One region of the Collinsella sp. AM09-41 genome, then DNA from elsewhere that is predicted to be linked to it. Evidence: riboswitches for the same ligand, from Rfam matches in the RefSeq annotation. Region 1 holds a riboswitch; the other holds the start of a gene.
What was found. A riboswitch is a leader RNA that binds a small molecule or an ion and turns the genes downstream of it on or off. The one in region 1 is predicted to bind thiamine pyrophosphate.
Positions count from the first base shown of each region.

Region 2: linked by a shared signal. The riboswitch ahead of thiM (hydroxyethylthiazole kinase) and the one ahead of thiC (phosphomethylpyrimidine synthase ThiC) in region 1 are both predicted to bind thiamine pyrophosphate.

Region 1 covers NZ_QRMJ01000003.1:33,140-42,944, forward strand. Annotated here, with positions in the region: gene DW112_RS04695 (DUF47 domain-containing protein) at 120-743, opposite strand; gene DW112_RS04700 (inorganic phosphate transporter) at 811-1,860, opposite strand; gene DW112_RS04705 (hypothetical protein) at 2,110-2,448, shown strand; gene DW112_RS04710 (Bax inhibitor-1 family protein) at 2,533-3,228, shown strand; gene DW112_RS04715 (TIGR02452 family protein) at 3,366-4,499, shown strand; gene DW112_RS04720 (SGNH/GDSL hydrolase family protein) at 4,578-5,237, shown strand; gene DW112_RS04725 (pentapeptide repeat-containing protein) at 5,323-5,928, shown strand; gene thiD (bifunctional hydroxymethylpyrimidine kinase/phosphomethylpyrimidine kinase) at 6,074-6,904, opposite strand; gene thiC (phosphomethylpyrimidine synthase ThiC) at 7,082-8,416, opposite strand; TPP riboswitch at 8,409-8,524, opposite strand; gene DW112_RS04740 (hypothetical protein) at 8,588-9,103, shown strand; gene DW112_RS04745 (YaaA family protein) at 9,144-9,805, opposite strand, start outside.
Region 2 covers NZ_QRMJ01000002.1:17,008-26,812, reverse strand. Annotated here, with positions in the region: gene DW112_RS03165 (diguanylate cyclase domain-containing protein) at 1-713, opposite strand, end outside; gene DW112_RS03160 (EAL domain-containing protein) at 840-3,557, opposite strand; gene DW112_RS03155 (patatin family protein) at 3,887-4,756, shown strand; gene DW112_RS03150 (thiamine phosphate synthase) at 4,858-5,553, opposite strand; gene DW112_RS03145 (thiamine-binding protein) at 5,550-5,891, opposite strand; gene thiM (hydroxyethylthiazole kinase) at 5,895-6,734, opposite strand; TPP riboswitch at 6,786-6,896, opposite strand; gene DW112_RS03135 (HAD-IIB family hydrolase) at 7,060-7,968, shown strand; gene DW112_RS03130 (LysR family transcriptional regulator) at 7,979-8,875, shown strand; gene DW112_RS03125 (5-methyltetrahydropteroyltriglutamate--homocysteine S-methyltransferase) at 9,031-9,805, shown strand, end outside.

The DNA of each region.
Region 1 (9,805 bases):
AATGGTGGTACGTAAGGCGAAGGGCCGGCCACGGTTTACTTTCGAACGACTCTGCAAAGCAGCCGGAGTGAGAAAGCAAACCGTGGCCGGCCCTTCGCCGCCGGGACACGTACCCCCAATTAACTGTTCTTCATGACAATCGAATCCACGACATCGGCCACATTCTCGCAGCAGTCGGCGCAGTACTCCAGGAAGGCATATACGTCACGCCAAGCGATGACCTCGAGCGGGTCCTTGCCGTTGACGTGCAGGTTGCGCATGGCGTTGATGTAGAGCTCGTCGGCCTCGGACTCGATGGTGTTGATCTGAATGACCAGTTCGCGCAGCGTCTTGGACTTGCGGTAGTTGGGCAGCTCGACCATCAGGTCCTTCATGGCGCGGCAGGCGTCGGTCACCTTGTGGGCGATGACGATGGCGTCGGGATGGATGCTCTGGATGTTGGTGAAGTAGACGCGCTGCACGACGCCCTCAATACGGTCGAGCACGGTGTCGAGCGCGCAGCTCATCAGATCCAGATCCTCGCGCTCGAGCGGGGTGATAAAGGCGGTGAGCAGGGCGTCTTCGAGCTCGTGGTGCTTCTTGTCTGCCGCATGCTCAATCGCATGCATCTCCTCGAGCATGTCGTGGATCTGCGCGGGATCAAAGTTCTCAAAAATCTTGATGAGCAACTCTGCGGCCTGGACAGCAAGGTCGGCGCAGGCGACGTAGTTGTCAAAGTAGAACGAATCGGGTTTCTTTGCCATGGGTGGGTCCTTTCGAGGCGAAGACGGGTGGGCGAAGTGTTGCGGTCCAGATGGACGTTCGGTTTGACTAGAGGAACATCATGAACAGCTTGGCCATGACAAAGCTGATGAGTCCGCAGGCGGGGAAGGTGAAGAACCAGGTGAACATCATGTCCTTGACGACGCCGAAGTTGATGGCCGAGAGGCGCTTGACGGCACCGACGCCCATGATGGCGCAGGTCTTGATGTGTGTGGAGGACACGGGGATGCCGGTAAGGGTGGCAAGCAGCAGGTTCGCGGCGCCCGCGAGGTCGGCGGAGAAGCCCTGATACTTCTCGAGCTTAACCATGCTCTGGCCGACGGACTTGATGATGCGCTCACCGCCCACGCTGGTGCCGATACCCATGGTGGCCGAGCACAGCAGCATAATCCAGATGGGGATGCCGGCATCGCCGACGCTGGTCTGGCCGTTTGCGAAGGCCACGCCTAAAAAGAGCACGCCGATGAACTTCTGTCCATCCTGCGCGCCGTGCATAAAGCTCATGGCCGCAGCGCTCGCGATCTGAGCGTATTTAAAGAAGACATTGGCACGTCGCCTGTTGGCGGCGGCGAAAAGAATCGAGACGAGTTTGCACAGGACCCAGCCCATGACAAAGCCCAGGCCGATGGAGAGCGCCAGGCCGTAGATGACCTTCATCCACTCGTGGACGTTGACGCTGCTCGCGCCGCCGAGGGCGATAGCGGCACCGGTCAGGCCGGCGATAAGGCTGTGGCTTTGCGAGGTGGGGATGCCAAAACGCGACGCTGTGGCGCCGTAGACGACGATGGAGAACAACGCCGCGCACAGGCAGGCGAGCGCCATGGTGCTGTTTCCGCCAAAATCGACGATATGTGAGATGGTGTTGGCGACGCTCGCATTAAAGTGCGTCATGATGAGCACGCCGAGGAAGTTGAATGCGGCGCTCATGAGAATGGCGGCGCGGGCGGGCATGCAACGCGTAGTGACGCAGGTCGCGATGGCGTTGGGCGCGTCGGTCCATCCATTGACGAAGATGGCGCCCAACGCGAGGATCACGGTGACGGCAAGGACTGGGTTCGACACAATTTGGCCGAGGAAGGTTGAGAACGTTACGTCCATATATGGGCTTTCTCGAAGTTTGCAGACACGTTACAAAAACATGATAAATCGTATCACCTCCTACGGGTTTCTTTGCCGAGTTCTGATGGGAGAAGTAATTTTTTGGCACTAAAATTGAATATTAGCCCTGTTGACCGTGGGTGTTCTTTTTGCTATCACGCCATGCGGACACGCGCGTTCGCTCCGACACTCCAAAACCACAGTCTGTTCGCTTTACAACATGCAAACATGCGTTCGATAATAGGAGACATGGAATATCGACAGACAGATGGCAAAACTCGGCGCGTGCACAAGCAGTATGTGGACGTCGTGGCTCGCATCCTCGCGGGCGGACAGGTCGTGCCGGTCACCGTCTGCTGGGTCGACGGTCGTTGCTTTACGATTGACGAGATTGTCTCGACCGCTGGGTTTGGCCTGACGGTTCACGGCATCCGTACGGCAACCTATAAGGTGCGTTTTGGCGGGCACGCGACCGAGTTGTATCTGGAGGACCAGACGCGCGAACGACCAGATGGCTCGCAGGCCCACCTGATGCGTTGGTGGGTGTGGGCATTCGACCGTACGCTTGAGGGCGAGCGCCGTAGGTAAGGACGCACGGCGTTCGGGTACAATGACAGGAATCTTGTCAGCTACTGCGCCGTTATTTGTGGCGCTTTTTGAAAGGACGAACCTATGAACGATATCCAGGGCTATCAGAACGGCCCCGTCGAGAGCGGCGCAAGCCGCGCCAAGGAGATGTCGCCGCGCGCGTACAATCTCACCATGTCTGCCCTGATCTTCTTGGGCTTTTGCGCCATGGGCGCCGGCGCCTACTTTACGAGCACCATGTCGTTTGCGCGCATGATGATGAGCGGCGCCGCCTTGCCGCTGGTCTTTGGCTCGTTTATTTTGACCATCGTCGGCATGGTTATGATGTCGGCTGCTGCCAGCAAACAGTCCGTGGGCCTGTCCCTTGTGGGCTACGTAATCTTTGCGAGTACCTTTGGCCTGACCGCGTCGTTTGGCCTTGCCAACTACGACCTGCCCACCATCAACACTGCCTTTATCGCCACGGCCGCCATCACCTTTGTCTTTGGCGCCTTGGGCGTGACGTTCCCCAAGTTTTTCCAGCGCGTATATGGCATCGGTTTTGGCATTCTGCTCGCCACTATTCTGGTTGAGATCGTGCTGATGTTCATGGGCGTCTCGCAGACCATCACCGACCTGATCGTGATCGTGGTGTTCGCCGGCTTTATTGGCTACGACACCTATGTTGCCACGACAGTGCCGCCTACACTGCCCAACGCCGTGCTCATGGCGTCCAATCTGTTCGTGGACATTATCAACGTGTTCCTGCGCATCCTGAACATCCTTGGCCGTCGCGACTAGTGGCGAATTGCGGTGGTGCTCGCCGTGCGTGTAAATCGATGCGAAAGGCGGTCCTTCGGGGCCGTCTTTTTTGTATGCGGCGGGGTATCATGGATGGAAAAAGCCGATAGCGGCAGCGACAGGAAAGGTGGCCACGTATGGCAGACGTCGACAACAGGAACCGTAACCGCAGGTCTAATCGCGCGGGTCAGCCCAATCCCAAGCGCGAGGCCCGTGCCAAGGCCGCCGAGCGTCACGTGGCAACTGTGTCCGAAGCGTGCGCCAAGGATATCGAGCGTTCGCTTGCCGGTGTTCGCGAGTTTGACGGTATGCCTGCCGGCTTTGTCGCGGCGATGAAGGCCAAGGTTCAGAGTGCTGTGGCCGCCGAAGAACAGGTTGCCGAGGACGTCGAGGGCGCGGAGGCTGCCGAGACCGAGGCGGCGCCCGAGACCGAGGCAGCGCCTGAGCCCGTCGAGGAGTCTGCCGAGGAAATCGCTGAAGCTGAGTCCGCGCCTGCTGAGGAGCCCGCTCCGGTTCTGCCCGAGGTCACCGTGCTCGATGCCTCCGCCACGCAGGCCATCCTGGACAACGGTCGTGGCTATGCGCAGTTCTGCGACATGGCCGTGCTCGCCTTTGCCTCGTTCACCAACCCGGGCGGTGGCTATATTCAGGGTTATCTGGGCCAGGAGGCCACGCTGTGCGCCGATTCGTATCTGTACAACGTTCTCGATAAGCAGCGCAAATGGTACGGCGAGAACCGTCGCCGCAACATCAACTGCGAGCTTTACCGAAACCGTGCGCTGGTGGTGCCTGCGGTGCGCTTCGACCGCAACCACGTGCATGCATACGCCGACGTGATCGTGGCCGCCGCGCCCAACGTCAAGCGCGCCCGCCAGGAGTATCGCGTGAGCGACGATGCTCTGCTGGATGCCCTGCGCGACCGCATTCGCTTTGTGCTTGCCATCTGCGACGAGCTGGGTCGCGAGAAGCTCGTGCTGGGCGCTTGGGGCTGCGACAACAACGGCTTTGACGCAGAGACCGTGGCCGAGCTCTTCCGCAAGGAGCTCGCGTCGGGCGACTTTAAGGTCAAGCAGGTCTTCTTTGCCGTGCCTTCTACGCGCTGGGATGAGGATTTTGCCAAGTTCGAGCACGTGCTGGCAAACTTCCCCGAGCGCAACGAGGAGTCCTATGCCCAGGTTGCCGCTCGCGCTGCGGCAGCTCGCGCCGCCGAGCAGGCCCAGGCTGCTACCGAGGATGATGAGGACGAGGACGATTGGCGCAAGTACCTGTAATCGGTACGTGCTGACAGATAGGCCGAGCCGACGGGAGAGGCTGCTTCCGTCGGCTTTTTACTGAGCGAGGGGCTTACGATGAAAAACGTTCTATGCTTTGGCGACAGCAACACCTATGGTTACGATCCGGCGGGCATGCGCGACGGCACCGCGGTGCGCTATGCGCAGGATGTGCGCTGGTGCGGCGTGGCCCAACGTGACTTAGGCGAGGGCTGGCATGTAATTGAAGAAGGCCTCAACGGCCGCACGACGGTACGCGACGACATGTGCCATCTGGATACCAATCTTAACGGCATCCGCGCGCTGCCGATGCTGCTCGAGGCCCATAAGCCGCTGGATGCGATCGTTATTATGCTGGGAACTAACGATTGCAAGACGGTCTTTGGTGTGACGGCCTCCGATATTGCCCGTGGCACCATGGCACTGATTCGCGCGGTGCGTGCATTTCCCTGGACCAATGTCGCACCCTGCCCGCGTATTCTGCTGATGGCACCTATCAAGATCAAGCCGCAAATCGCCGATGTATATATGACCGATTTTGACGAGCGTTCCGTCGAGGCCTCGGAGCATTTTGCTGAATACTATGCGCACGTAGCCAAGCAGTTTGGCTGCGACTTTTTGAATGCAGCGGAGTTTGCCGAGCCGGGCGATATCGACTATCTGCATATGATGCCCGAAAGCCACGAGAGCCTGGGTCACGCCGTGGCAGCCAAGCTCCAAGAGATGCTCGGTGAGTAGCGCGACCCCAAGCCACCGCAAAGGGGACAGGCACCTTTGTGGTGGTTTTGCCCGGGTAAACGAACGGATTGGCTGCCATATGGGCATGGACGAGCTCATCGACCTCTTTGCCGAGGGCGATGAGCTCGTCTCCAATACCGCTTTTGAGGATTTGGATCTTGCCTACGACGTGGCGAACGGCGCGACCTTCGATGGCGTTGTGTTCCGATCTTGCGAGTTCGATAGCGTTGACTGGAGCGGCTCGACGTTTCGCGACGTGGTGTTTCGCGGTTGCCGCTTTATCCGCTGCAACATGGAAGGCTGCTGGCTCAGCCGCTGCGACTTCGTTGACTGCTCGGCACCGGGACTCAACTTGCTCAAGGCGCGCCTGTCGAGCGTGTCGTTTGGATCGTGCGATTTGAGCTATACGAACCTTTCGGAGGGACGCATTGGCCCTATGACAGCATGCGATACACGTCTGAGAGAGGCTGCGTTTCAGGGTGCCAAGCTGGGTCAGATACGCCTGGATGGCTGTGACCTGACGCGTGTTGATGTGTTCAAGACGTCGCTTTCCGGCGTTGATGTGTCGCGCTGTACATTTGCAGCGCCCGTTGTTTCGGGCGATTACCATGAGCTGCGTGGCCTGACGGTTAATGCCGAGCAGGCGTTGGCACTCTCGGGCCTGCTCGGCATCCAGCTCGCCGACGAATAGGCGCCCCGGTCCTTTGCTCGACCGCTATCTAAAATCAAACCGTCGCAACATCCGATGATTTTTCGCGTTTGCACGATTTTCATCGAATGTTGCGACGGTTTTTGGTGCAAGGTAGCCTGTCTTTTTTTGGCAGGTTACTGGCTATTTAGTACTGCCACATGTGGTTGACAGGGCCGGAGCCTTTGCCCATGTTCAGGCCGGCGGCGAGAGCGCCGGTCAGGTAGGCCTTGCCGGCGTTGATGGCGTCGGCAAGTTCCATGCCCTGGGCCAGCGCGCAAGCGATGGCGGATGAGAGCGTACAGCCGGTGCCGTGCGTGTTGCTGGTCTCAATGCGCTTGTGGCGAAACCACGTAGTGAGCGGATCGCCCAGGTGGTTGCCCTCGTCATCGAGGGGCGCAGGCTCGGCCAGTACGTCGTTAGCCTCGTTGACAAAATGACCGCCCTTAACCAAGGCTGCGCAGCCAAAGCGGCGGGTGAGGAGCATAGCGGCATTTTGTTGCGTGCGCTCGGAATCGACCTCGTAGTCGAGCAGCGTCATGGCCTCGGGAATGTTGGGCGTGATGACCGTTGCCAACGGGAACAGGCGGCGGGTGAGTGCCTCGGAGGCATCCTCGGCAATCAAGCGCGCGCCCGAGGTGGCGACCATGACGGGGTCGACGACCACGTTGGTTGCGTTCCAAGCGCTCAAGCGGTCTGCGATGACTTCGATAATCTCGGCAGAGGAGACCATGCCAATCTTGACGGAACTCGGGCGGATATCGTCAAAGACAGCGTCAATTTGCGCGGCTACGATATCTGGCGAGATATCCTGCACGGCGGTGACGCCCAGTGTGTTTTGCGCTGTGATGGCGGTGATGGCCGTCTCGGCATACAGGCGGTGCGCCGTGATGGTCTTGATGTCGGCCTGAATGCCGGCACCGCCGCTGGAATCGGATCCCGCGATGGATAGAACGGCGGGTACCTTGCTGCGATCCATGTTCGCTCCCTCGTTCGGTCGGATTCAAATGGGTCTTCAATCCGCATTATAAAGATGCCCGGGCCGGCTGTATGCCGATCCCGGGCGGGCGGTGCAATCTTTACGTAAATATAAACAAATGTTCACATGTCAACAATTGACGAGCACCTTGTTGCCGATTGTGGCTCCAATGACGCGTTAATCCTCCATGCCAAGATCGATCGTCGTGCCCTCGAACACCTTGTTGACGGTACGGACGGCGCACATCTTGCCACACATGGTGCAGGTGCCCTCGGTGGCGGCGGGGGATTCCTCGTAGCGCTTCTTACCGGTGACCGGATCGAGAGCACACTTCCACATGGCATCCCAGTCGAGCTTGCGACGTGCCTGGCCCATCTTGTCATCCATGTCGCGGGCGTGCGGCACCTTCTTGGCGATATCGGCGGCGTGCGCGGCAATCTTGGTGGCCATGAGGCCATCGAGCACGTCCTGGGCGTTGGGCAGGCACAGGTGCTCGGCCGGCGTCACGTAGCACAGGAAGTCGGCACCGGAGCTGGCGGAGATGGCGCCGCCGATGGCAGCGGTGATGTGGTCGTAACCCACGCCGATATCGGTCACCAGCGGCCCGAGCACATAGAACGGGGCATTGTGGCACAGGCGCTTCTGCAGTTTCATGTTGGCGGCGATCTCGTCGAGCGCCATGTGACCCGGACCCTCGACCATGACCTGGACGCCGGCAGCCCAAGCGCGCTTGCACAGCTTGCCCAGCTCGATCATCTCAGCGGTCTCGGTGGCGTCGTTGGAGTCGTAGAGGCAGCCCGGGCGGCAGGAGTCGCCGAGCGAAATCGTCACGTCGTACTCGTGGCAGATCTCGAGCAGCTCGTCAAAGTACTCGTAGAAGGGGTTTTCGTTGCCGGTGACCTCCATCCAGCCAAACAGCAGCGAGCCGCCGCGGCTCACGATGTTCATCAAGCGGCCGGTCTCCTTAAAGGTCTTGGTGACCGACTTGTTGATGCCGCAGTGGATGGTCATAAAGTCCACGCCGTCCTCGGCGTGCGCGCGCACGACCTCGAACAGGTCATCCTTGGTAAGCTTGACCAGCGGCTTTTCCATGTAGCCGATGGCGTCGTACATGGGGACGGTGCCCACCATGAGCGGCGTCTCGTCGATGAGCTGCTGGCGGAACTGGCGCGTCTTGCCCGAGTTGGAAAGGTCCATGATGGCGTCGGCGCCAAAGTCCTCGGCGATCTTGACCTTCTTCCATTCCTCGGCGGCATCGGCTTTATCGCCCGAGATGCCCAGGTTGACGTTGACCTTAGTAGACAGGCCCTCGCCGACACCAAAGGCGCGCATGCCTTTTTTGATGTGCACGATGTTGGCGGGAATGGCGATGCGGCCGTCGGCCACGCGCTCGCGGATGTACTCGGGGTCGCGATGCTCTCGCTCGGCGACTTCCTTCATCTGCGGCGTGATCTGCCCGGCGCGGGCGAAGTCGATTTGCGTGACGAGCTTGGGCTCGGTCTGTGTGCTCATTGGCACGGCTCCCTTCGTTGGCATTACCCATATCAGGTTTGCGGGTCAGGGCGGGCGCGCCCAGTCTCAGCCTGCCGTCTTGTCCTGCAAGCTCCCCGTTTATGTAATGGGCTCAAGTATAGCTCGAATGGGTACGATTGGCCTAACGAGCGTGCCTGTGGGGAGGCGAACATGGAAGACAAGCATCTATATCGAGAGACGCAATGGGATGTATCGGCCGAGGAAAGCCGTGCGCACCATGGCCTTGTCGCGATTGGTTTTGCGGTGCTTGCCGTGCTGGTGATTGCCTTTTGTATCTGGACGTTTGGCGGTCACGGCGGCGCTGCATGGGAGTTCGAGGCCGACGATGCCCTGCCGATCATGACAGTGAAGGTTACGGGCGGCAATACCGTTGCCGCGCCGGGCGACTATTGGTATCCGCGCGACGAGTTTGTGCAGCTGCAGTTGAGCGGCGGGTCTATTCCGGGCGAAGAAATCGAACGCGTGACGTATGATGCGGCGCTCAAAACGCTGACGGTGAAGCTCAAGAATCAGGGCGACGTGCCTACGACTATGGATATCGCGCTGACGGAATGGCGCTTGGAGCCCCCATCGGGTGTTGCGGTGTCCGAGGTAGAGCACGTTAAGATTACCTACCAAAATGGCTCGACAAACGAAGTTGCCAAAGCCGACGGCTTGGCGGAATAGACGCCGTGCCTAGGCAGCACATTCAAAAGTAGCGGTGGTCCTACAAGGTCTGTTCGTTCAGGAAGACCAAAGTGTTCTTATTTGAAAGCTCGGGAAAGTGACGATAACCAACGTCAAACGCGGTGAGCCCGCTTACATCCTCGAGCTTGTTTTCTGCCATCCAGCGCACCATGGAACCACGTGCCTTTTTGCTGGCGGTCGAGCGCTGGATGGGCTTGCCGTTGCGGATGCCTTCGCCAAAGAGGCACGTGACGACCGTGGCGTCGCCCGCGAGATGGGGCAGAACGGCTTTGGCGTACTCTACGCTGGCGAGGTTGACGATCGTGGTGTTTGAGCCTGCCGGGGCGATAGCCCGCGCGAGCTTGTCGCTCCAAAACGCATAGAGGTCTCGGGCATCGTCAACGGCGAGCTTCGCGCCCATTTCCAGCCGATATGGTTCGACGGCATGAAAGGGGCGAACGCACCCGTAAAGGCCCGAGAGGATCCACAGATGGTCTTGCAGCCATGCGAGCTGCGCGGAATCCATCACCTCGGGCGCCATGCTCTGGTATTGAATGCCGTGGTAGGACATGACGGCAGGGGAGAGGTGACAGGCGAGTGCGGGATTGTCGAGATCGCCGTTTTTCAGGATGGGCCCGAACTCATGCAGGGTGTTGAGGCAAGGCCCCAGCAGTTTGTCACTCACGTTCCATAGCGCCTGCA
Region 2 (9,805 bases), on a different contig from region 1:
AACACCCGGTCGTTGCAGGGAGGCTGATCGGCGATTGGGCGCATGGATGCGTCGTTTTCCTTCGGCTGCTGCACACGGTGCATGAGCTTGTAGCGATACATTTTGCGGTCGGCGTCCATGGTCATCTGGCGACGCGTATCGCCAGCGAGTGGGTCGACGCGCGAGCAGCCAAAGCTAAAGCTAGCGATCATGGGCGCTTTGCCGCCCGATGTTGCCTCGATAAGGTTGGTGCGCGTCCGCTCCAGGCGCTGCTCGAGTTCGGCTTCATCTGTCGTGGGGGATACGAGTACAAATTCGTCTCCACCGATACGGAACAGCAGGTCATTGGGTTCCATTGTCTCGGTGAGTGCACGGCAGATGCTCAGGATGTAGCGATTGCCCTCGGTGTGGCCAAACGTATCGTTGCAATGCTTAAGGCGATCGATATCGATATAGGCGCAGGTGAAGGGGGTGCCTTTGTGCCAAAGCAGCTCGGCATAACGGTGGAGTCCAGCACGGTTGCCAAGATTGGTGAGCGAATCGATATAGGCGCCGCGCTCAAGCAGCTCGCGTTCTTGCTGCAGGATGGCAAATGTCTTCTGTAGCTGCTCACCGATGGCGCACAGCTCCGTGGGCAGCGCGGCAACATCGAGCTCGGCGGTCGAGACCCCGTTCGCAAGTCGCTGAAGATAAGCAATGATCGATTGCTCGCCCAGGCGATACGACTCGTTCATGATGGATAACCTCCTTGGGCACAACAGTGGTTTGCATCATATCCCCAATTCGGTTTGGATTGGGGGCATAAGTTAGCCAATGGGGACAAGCGCCCCTTCGGCGGTATCGTTTTGCGCGCGAGCGTATCAGTTTTTGTTACCGCCATCGAGCAATGCCTCAAAATCCTTTGCCTGCATGGGGCGGTAGTAGAGGAAGCCCTGAGCGTAGTGGGCACCCATTTGGAGCAGCATGTTCGCCTGCTCGTTTGTCTCGACGCCTTCGATTACAACGGGCAGATGGAGCGATTGCGCCATCTCGAGCATTGATGAAACGATTTGCGCGCTACGGCTTTGATCGCGGTCGGTGGGCACAAACGTGCGATCAAGCTTGATGACGTCGACGTTGACGTTCTTGAGCATCGCGAGCGTAGACTGGCCGGTGCCAAAATCGTCCATGTAGGTCGAGAAACCGCGAGTGTGTAGGTCGGCCGTCAGCTTATCCACGGCCTCGGACTCTCCCGTATAAGCCGTCTCGGTGATCTCGATGCGCATGAGCTCGGGCGGCAGGTTGTATTGGGCGGCGAGTGCCCCCATATGTTCGGCGACGTCGCAGGCAAGGATATCCACGCGCGACACATTGAGCGAGATCGGAACCACGCGCAGCCCTCGATCGATGCGCTCACGCAGCCACGAGGCGACGCCCTGCCAAACGTATTTGTCGAGCGTCACCACAAAACCGCTTTCCTCGAGAGCGGGGATAAAGGTGGCAGGTGAAATGAGGGAGCCGTCCTTGTCAATCCAGCGCGTGAGTGCCTCGGCGCCAATGATCTCGCCGGTTTCCATGTCGACCTGGGGCTGCAAGTAGTAGGTAATGCGGCCGTTTGAGAGCGCATACTGGAATTCGGTCAGCGTGCGGTGGAACGCGATTTCGTGCTCGTATTCCTCGGGGCGGAAAATGGCAATGCGCTCCTTAAAGTCGTTTTTTGCGCGCCGATTGGTAAACATTGCCTTGGCCTGCGCATCGATGGTGATTTCTTCGTTGGAGTCGATGGGGTAAACGCCCATGGACGGCCAGAAGCCCACGCCGTCATCGTGCTTGGCCACGGCTTCGCGAACACGGCTATAGATTTGATGGACGGCGACGTGCTCAAAGGGGATGAGTACGCAAAAATCGTCTTGGCCCCAGTACCCTGCGACGCCCATGTCGGCATTCTCGATGTCCTTGAGAACCGTGCCCACATCGGCGAGCATGCGGTCGCCCTCGGCCTGTCCGTGCCATTCGTTGAACAGCCGCATGTGTCCCATATCGACGGTGGCGATACACCAGGCGCCGTTGCGCCTTGTCTCAAGAAATTCGTTGGCGCGGCGCATAAACTCGCTGGGTCGATAGAGACCCGTGAGCGGATCGATGCGTTCGGCGATGGCGCTTTTGCGCTCCACCTCGGGTATGGGGAGGCTGTCGTTGGGAACAAGCCCGCCGGCCGTGCGAATGCGACGGTCGAGTTCGCCTAAAACGGCGGCCGTTTGATTGGTCAGGTGCTCGTAAAAGGCCGGAACGACAAGACAGACGGGGGTAATAGTGTCGCCCGCGATTCGAACGGGAGCGAAAACGGCCTCTTTGAGATGTTGGATCAGTTGCTCGAATGCTTCGTGATCCAAATTGTTGCTAAGCACGACGAACTGGGCGTTGCGTGAACGGAAGACGCGACTCCTGCCGCGAGTAATCGACAGCATGCGGCCTGCGTATTCGGCGAGCATGTTGTCGACGGCCTCGGCCCCGTAGAGCTCGTTGAGCTTTGCCGTGCCGCGAACACGCACTGCTATAAGCCCCGTCTCGCAACGGTCGCGACGGCAGGCATCGATAGCGTTGATCAGCGTGCGCTGCGTTCCGAGACCCGTGGCGGCGTCGACGGTCTCGGCAAGCGAGTGGTTGACGAGCTCGCCGACATAGAGCGAGGGGACATTTCCGTCGCCGTCGATACGAAACCCGCGAGCACGGCCGAGGATGTAATCGCCGGCGGCATTGCGCACGCGGTACTGCATGACGTGACGATGTTTGGAGCCGTCATAGATTTGGTCGATGTCGTTGGTATAGGCCTCAAGGTCATCGGGATGGACACGCGTTTTCCAATAATCGTGACAGTTGTCTATATGCTCCGAAGGAAGACCAAGATCGCGCAAGGCGCCTTGTGACCAAAGGGTTCGATGTTTGTCCAAGTTCTCGATAAAGAAATAACGGCCTTCGTTGAGCATCGAAAGGGCGTCGAAAATTCGATCGCTTATTTCGAAGTCGTCGGTGTGGGCTTGTGCGATATTGCGTCGATCAAGGTGCACGGCATGACGTAGCTTGTAGTCGTACATGCGATGGTCGGCATCGTTCGTCAAGCGATTGGGGGCTTCGCCCAGGGCGGGGTCGGCGTGTGCCACTCCGTAGCTAAACGAGTGAGGCATCTCGGCATCGTTGTTTTTGAGCAGGACCGTTCGGCAGCGTTCCAGACGTTCGGCGAGGTCGTCCTCGGTTGCAATCGTAGACAGGATGGCAAACTCGTCGCCTCCCAGACGAAACGCCGCTTCGTCCACCTCCATATACAGCTTGAGATAGAGGCTTACCTGCAAAATATAGCGGTTGCCCTCGTCATGGCCAAAGACGTCGTTGCAGTGCTTGAGATTGTCGATATCGATGTACGCCATGGTAACGGGGGTGTCCTGCTCCCAGAGCTCCTCGAGGGAACGGGCAAAGCCGCCGCGGTTGCCAAGCCCGGTAAGCTGGTCGGTAAAGGCGGTCCTGACCAGATCCTCCTGACGCTTGAGAAGGTCGCGGACGGTCTTTTCGAGCGTTTCAGTGTAATTGCTGGGGGTATCCATGCTGTAGGCGGCTTTCTGGGGTCGGGGCGGATTGCGTCGGGCGAGCTCGTTGTGCACACGCGTTGTTGCTCAACGCCTCGCGTGTTTCCAAGCCCCCGCCTTGCTGCGTCGTTGGGTTTATTTGTCGGCTGACGTTCGTTGCTGATAACTACTGAGTAGTATAAACAAGTGTATGGAATTATGCAGGGGTGCCCATGTTGCGGGCGGCCATTATTCGCCATTATTCGCCAAACGGTAACGCGACGATGTTCGATGAAAATGCGACTGAGGCGATATATGTTGACGGGTATACTTGTTTCGTTTTAAAACGCAGGAACGGAGATGGTCGCATGGCACAGCCAGATACGACGCCCACGGTGGGGCTTGCGCTCGAGGGAGGCGGCTACCGCGGTATGTATACGGCGGGCGTGCTCGACGTATGGATGGAGCACGGCTTAACCTGCGACCATATGGTGGGTGTCTCGGCGGGCGCGGCGTTTGGCTACAACTTTAAATCGCGCCAGATCGGCCGCGCCATTCGCTACAACAAGGCCTATTGCGCCGACAAGCGCTATGCGAGCGTGACGAGCTGGTTGCGAACCGGCGATATGTTCAATGCCGAGTTTGCCTATCATGAGGTACCCATCGAGCGCGATCCCATCGATCTGGAGGCATATCGCGCCTGCCCCATGCGGTTTACGTGCGTATGTACCGATCTTAAGACGGGGCAGGCCGTCTACCATGACCTGCCTTACGGTGATGAGCATGATATCGAGTGGATCCGGGCGTCGTCGGCGATTCCCGTGGCAACACGACCCGTTGCCATTGAGGGGCATAAGTATCTGGATGGTGGCGTGGCTGATTCTATTCCCAGCGCATGGCTGTTTGCGCAGGGGTATGACCGCAATATCGTGGTACTCACGCAGCCGGCGGGCTTTGTGAAGCAGCCCAACAGCGTGATGCCCATGCTGCGGCGCGTGTTCCGTCACTATCCGGAGTTTGTTGCAGCGCTTGAGCATCGGCATGAGGTCTACAATGCCACGCTCGATGACCTGGCACGTCGAGAGGCTGCCGGGGAAATCTTTGTGGTGCGGCCGAGCGAATCGGTGAAGGTGCCGTCGCTGTGCCGCGAACCGGATGAGCTCGAGCGCATCTACCAGGTCGGCCGCCACGATGCAGAGGCGACTTTGCCGGCGTTGGAAGCGTATCTGGCGGGGTAAGGGTCGCATACGGAAAGCGCATCCCGGAATGGAGGCCCAAACTGGGATGCGCTTTCCATTGCTGAAGATATGAGGCTGCGAATCAGCTGTTCGGCCTATGCCTATGCCTGCTGCCAGGTGTCGACAAGCTCCTTGGCCGCGGCGTAGGGATCGTCGGCGCTGCAGACGGCGCTCACCACAAAGAAGCCGTCGACGCCGGTTGCCTTAAGCTGCGGCAAGTCGGCCGTCTTAACGCCGCCGCCCACCACGATGGGCACGGGGCTTGCCGCGTGGAGTGCGGCCAGGTCCTCAAAGCTCTTGGTGATGATGGAGCCATCGGCTGCGCGTCCGCAGTCGCGCTTGGTCTCGGTCTCGTGGAGCGGGCCGATGCCCAGGTAGTCGACCAGACTCATGTCGGCGGTCTTGACGTACTCGAGCATTTCCTCGCAACGGGCCGAAAGGCCCACGATGGCGTCGGGGCCCAGCAGCTTGCGACAGACCTCGACGGGAATATCGCTCTGGCCCACGTGCACGCCGTCGACCGCAATGCCCTGCTCGCGTGCGGCGAGTACGCAGTCAAGGCGGTCATCGATTAGCAAGGCGACCTGACCGGTCTTGCCGGCCTGTGCGATTGCCTGCGCGGCGTCGCCGGTCAGCGCAATGATCTCGCGGGCGCTTGCCACCTTGGAGCGCACCTGAATGCAGGTAAAGCCGGCGTCGAGCGCCTGGGCCACCACATCGCCCACGGGGCGTCCGAGGGTGTTTTCGGGGCCGAGCACCAGATAGGCCGAGATATCAAGGTTGTCGCGGATGCTCATCGTGCTTCCTCCTGCTTTTTGATCTGCGCTTCCATGCGCTCGAGTTTGCCGGTCATGGTGTCGGTAAATCCAGGTCGAATATCGGCTTTGAGCACGACTTCGGTTCGGATGCCCTTGTTCGCTAACACAAAGGTCGCGTCGCGCACGACCTGCATGACCTCGTCCCAGTCGCCCTCGATCTCGGTGAACATCGAGGTGGTGCGGTTGGGAAGGCCGCTCTCGCGAATGACGCGCACGACCTCGGCGACCTCGGCGGACAGTTCATCGCCGGTGCCGCACGGGGCGATGGCCACAGCGACGAGCGTGTTCATGCCGGCATTGGTTGCGGGCTCGGACATGGCTTATGCCTCCTCGAGCTCGAGTTGGTTATCGGCGATGTCTTGGGCGGTTGCGCGGTAGAGCTCGTCGATAAAGGCGACCTTAAAGCTTGCCGGGGCATCGGCGACGGCGGCGGCACGCGTGCCGGCGACGTTGTAGACGGCGGTACCGCAGACGGCTGCCGTAAACGGATCGGCAGCGCAGGCGTACACGGCCAGCACGCCGCCCTGCGAGCAACCGCAGCCGGTAATCTTGGACATGAGCGGGCTGCCGCCGTGGGATTTGGCCACGGTCGTGCCGTCGGTAATCAGGTCGACTTCGCCCGAGACCACAACGGCGCCGCCGGTGTAGCGAGCGAGCGCCACGGCGGCATCGCGGGCGGCGTCGACCGTGTCGGTGGTATCGACACCACGTACGCGGCTCAGATCGGCCGACTCGCCCTCAAGACCCCACAGGCCGGAGAGTGCGATGATCTCGGAGGCGTTGCCGCGTACGATGGCGGGCTTGTACTGCTTGAGCTCGTTTACCAGCTGGGTGCGCAGGCTACCGATGCCCAGACCCACCGGATCGAGCACCCAGGGCTTGCCGGCGTCGTGTGCCGCCTTGGCCGCGCGGGGAATCGTCTGCTCGTAGATGGGGAAGAGCGTGCCCATGTTGAGATAGATGGCGGCGCCGCCGGCAACGAGCGCCTCGCCCTCGTCGGGCAGATAGACCATGGCGGCCGAACCGCCCACGGCGAGCTGCGCGTTGGCGACAAAGTCGATCGTCACCGTGTTGGTGATGGAGCCGGCCATCGGATTGGTGGCTCGAATCTCCTCTACGGCCTTGACCATATGTTGCTTAAGCTGTTCCGAATCAATCACTGCACATGCCTCCTTGGCATAGAAAAGGGGCGCTGTGCATAGACAGCGCCCCTGTAAAGGCGGCACGCTCCCTACGCCAGCATTAACTGACAGGTTCAAAGGATTGGGCCCTATGCCCTCTCAGCCTTGTGGTTTGCACCGCCGGCACTCCCGCATCGAATCTGTTGTTCCCTATACTAGCGCACCTGCCAATATGGGACAGGTTTATTTTGGCAGGTGGCAACAGGGGCGCTGCATTTTCCCAGATAAAACCTGCCAAGATAAACCTGTCCCTTATTGGCAGGTCGTTACAATAGACGGGATAAAGAATGACCGAGGGGACCTTATGATCAAACTTGTTCTGACCGATATGGACGATACGCTGATTCCTGCTGGACACGATGGCGCCAGCGACTGCGCCATCGAGGGCATTCATGCCATGCAGGCGGCGGGCCTGCATTTTGGCCCGGTTTCGGGTCGCCAGCCGTCCGCGATGAGCTGGATGTTCCGCAATCGCTCCGAGTGCTTCTCGACCGGTGCGTTTTGCAACGGCCAGGTGATGTTTGTCGATGGCGAGGCGGTTGCCTCGCGCGCAACTGATAACGATGCCCTTATGCGCCTGGCCGACTACCTGGAGCAAGAGACCGACGATACCTATTTGAAGGTCTACCGTCTGGGTGATGACTTTTGGGACAACGACGCCTATTGCGTGACAAGCGATCCCGAGCGTGTGCGTCGCGCCATGGAGTCAGGCGGCAACGCGTGGCTCAAGGGCGAAGAGGCTCCCTGTCGCCCTGTCGTTGACGATGCCCCGGTATACAAGGCGAATATCTGGAGTGCCCGTTCGCGCGAGGAGCTCGCCGAGCTGCGCGAGCGTGTTGCCGCCGAGGTGCCGGAGCTCTCGCTCGTGTTTCCCAACAACCGCGTGCGCCTGTTCGACGTTCTTCCGACCGGCTGGGACAAGGGCTGTGCTGCGCTGGAGCTGGCGCGCGCTTTGGGCCTGACGCCCGACGAGGTGGCCGTATTCGGCGATTCCGATAACGATTTGCCCATGATCGATGCCGTTCCCAATTCCGTTGCAGTCGCCAATGCCAACGAGGCCGTCACGGCTGCCGCGCGCTGGCATATCGGCGCTGCGGCAGATGATGCGGTTGCCGGGGCTCTGCATCAGATTGCCGCCTGCGCCGCGACGGGGGAGATGCCGTCGTTTATGCGTCAGATGGACGCGACGGGTTTCGACGTCACGAACGTCTAGGGAGAAAGCCATGAAGCTCCAGCAGCTCAGATATGTCGTCAAAGTTGCCGAATGCGGCAGCATCACCGAGGCCTCGCGCCGGCTCTTTGTGTCGCAGCCTTCGATTACCGCGTCAATTCGCGATCTCGAAAACGAGATGGGTGTACACATCTTTGAGCGCACCAACAAGGGCGTCATTGTGTCCGAGGAAGGCGAGACCTTCTTGGGCTACGCGCGCCAGGTGCTCGACCAGGCCGACCTGCTCGAGGGCAAGTACAAAGGCACGTCCGAGCAGGTGCCGCACTTTAGTGTGAGCTGCCAGCATTATTCCTTTGCCGTTAATGCATTTGTCGATGTGATCCGCGAGTTCGATGCCGCGCGCTACGACTTTACCCTGCGCGAGGAGCAGACCCACGAGATTATCGAGGACGTCGCGCATATGAAAAGCGAGCTCGGCATCCTGTATCTGTCGGAGCACAATCGCGAGGTCATCGAGCGCATGCTGGCGGCCAACGAGCTCGTATTCGAAGGACTCTTCTGCGCTACGCCGCATGTCTTTGTGTGCTCCGACCATCCGCTGGCGGGTCGCTCGAGTGTGACGCTCGAGGACTTGGAAGACTACCCGTTCCTGTCCTATGAGCAGGGCAGCTACAACTCGTTTTACTATTCCGAGGAGCTGACCTCGACCTTTGAGCGCCGCAAGAATATCCGCGTGCGCGACCGTGCGACGCTGTTCAACCTAGCTATGGGCCTTAACGGTTACACGGTGTGTTCGGGCGTGATCAGCCATGAACTTAACGGCCCCGGCATTATCTCCATTCCGCTCGATGTAGACGAGTACATGGAGATCGGCATCATCACGCGCAAGAACACGACACTTACGCGCTACGGGCAGGCCTATATCGAAGCGATTCGTCAGCACATCTAGACTGCTGCGTTCTGCACGGGTCAAATCTCTTTATGGCAGTCCCAACTAATATAGGAAGCATCTATATCAAACTGATATAAACGCATATTTTACGATGTCCATATGAGCGCTCATACTCTGTCCCAGTAAAGCAACCAATGCAAAGGGAGATATCTATGAGCACTTCGATTCAACCGAACGCGCCGTTTCGTGCCGATATCGTCGGCAGTTTTCTTCGTCCGCAGGCTGTAAAGGACGCCCGTGCCGCCTATGTCGCGGGTAAACTCGACGCTTCCGGCCTTAAGGCCGTCGAGGACGAGGCCATCCGCGACTTAGTGGCCAAGCAGAAGGCTGCCGGCCTGCAGGTGATTACCGATGGCGAGTTCCGCCGCAGCTACTGGCACCTCGATTTTATGTGGGGCCTCAACGGCATTGAGCGCCGCGCCTCGCGCACGGGCTACATGTTCCACGATGAGGAGACTACCGCCGACACCGCCGTGGTAACCGGTCCCATTAGCGGTGAGAATCATCCGTTCGTCGAGCACTTCAAATTTATCAAGTCGCTCGAGGGAGAGGGCCAGGTCGCGCGCCAGACCATTCCGGCGCCGATCCAGACGTTCTCCGAAGTCACACTCGACCGCTGCGATGGCCAGCAGGAGAGTCTGCACGCCGTCTACAAGACCGACGAAGAACTCGTCGATGCCATTGCCGCAGCATACCGCACCGTGATTGCTGACCTGTATGCCGCGGGCTGCCGCAACATCCAGTTTGATGACTGCACCTGGGGCATCTACTGCGATACCGACTTTGTGTCCAAGACTGGCATGAGCCCGGTTGACCTGCAAAGGGTGAGCGAGCTGGGCGTGGCGCTCAACAACGCCGCCATCGAGGACAAGCCCGACGACCTCGTCATTAACACGCACGTGTGCCGCGGCAACTACCACTCTACCT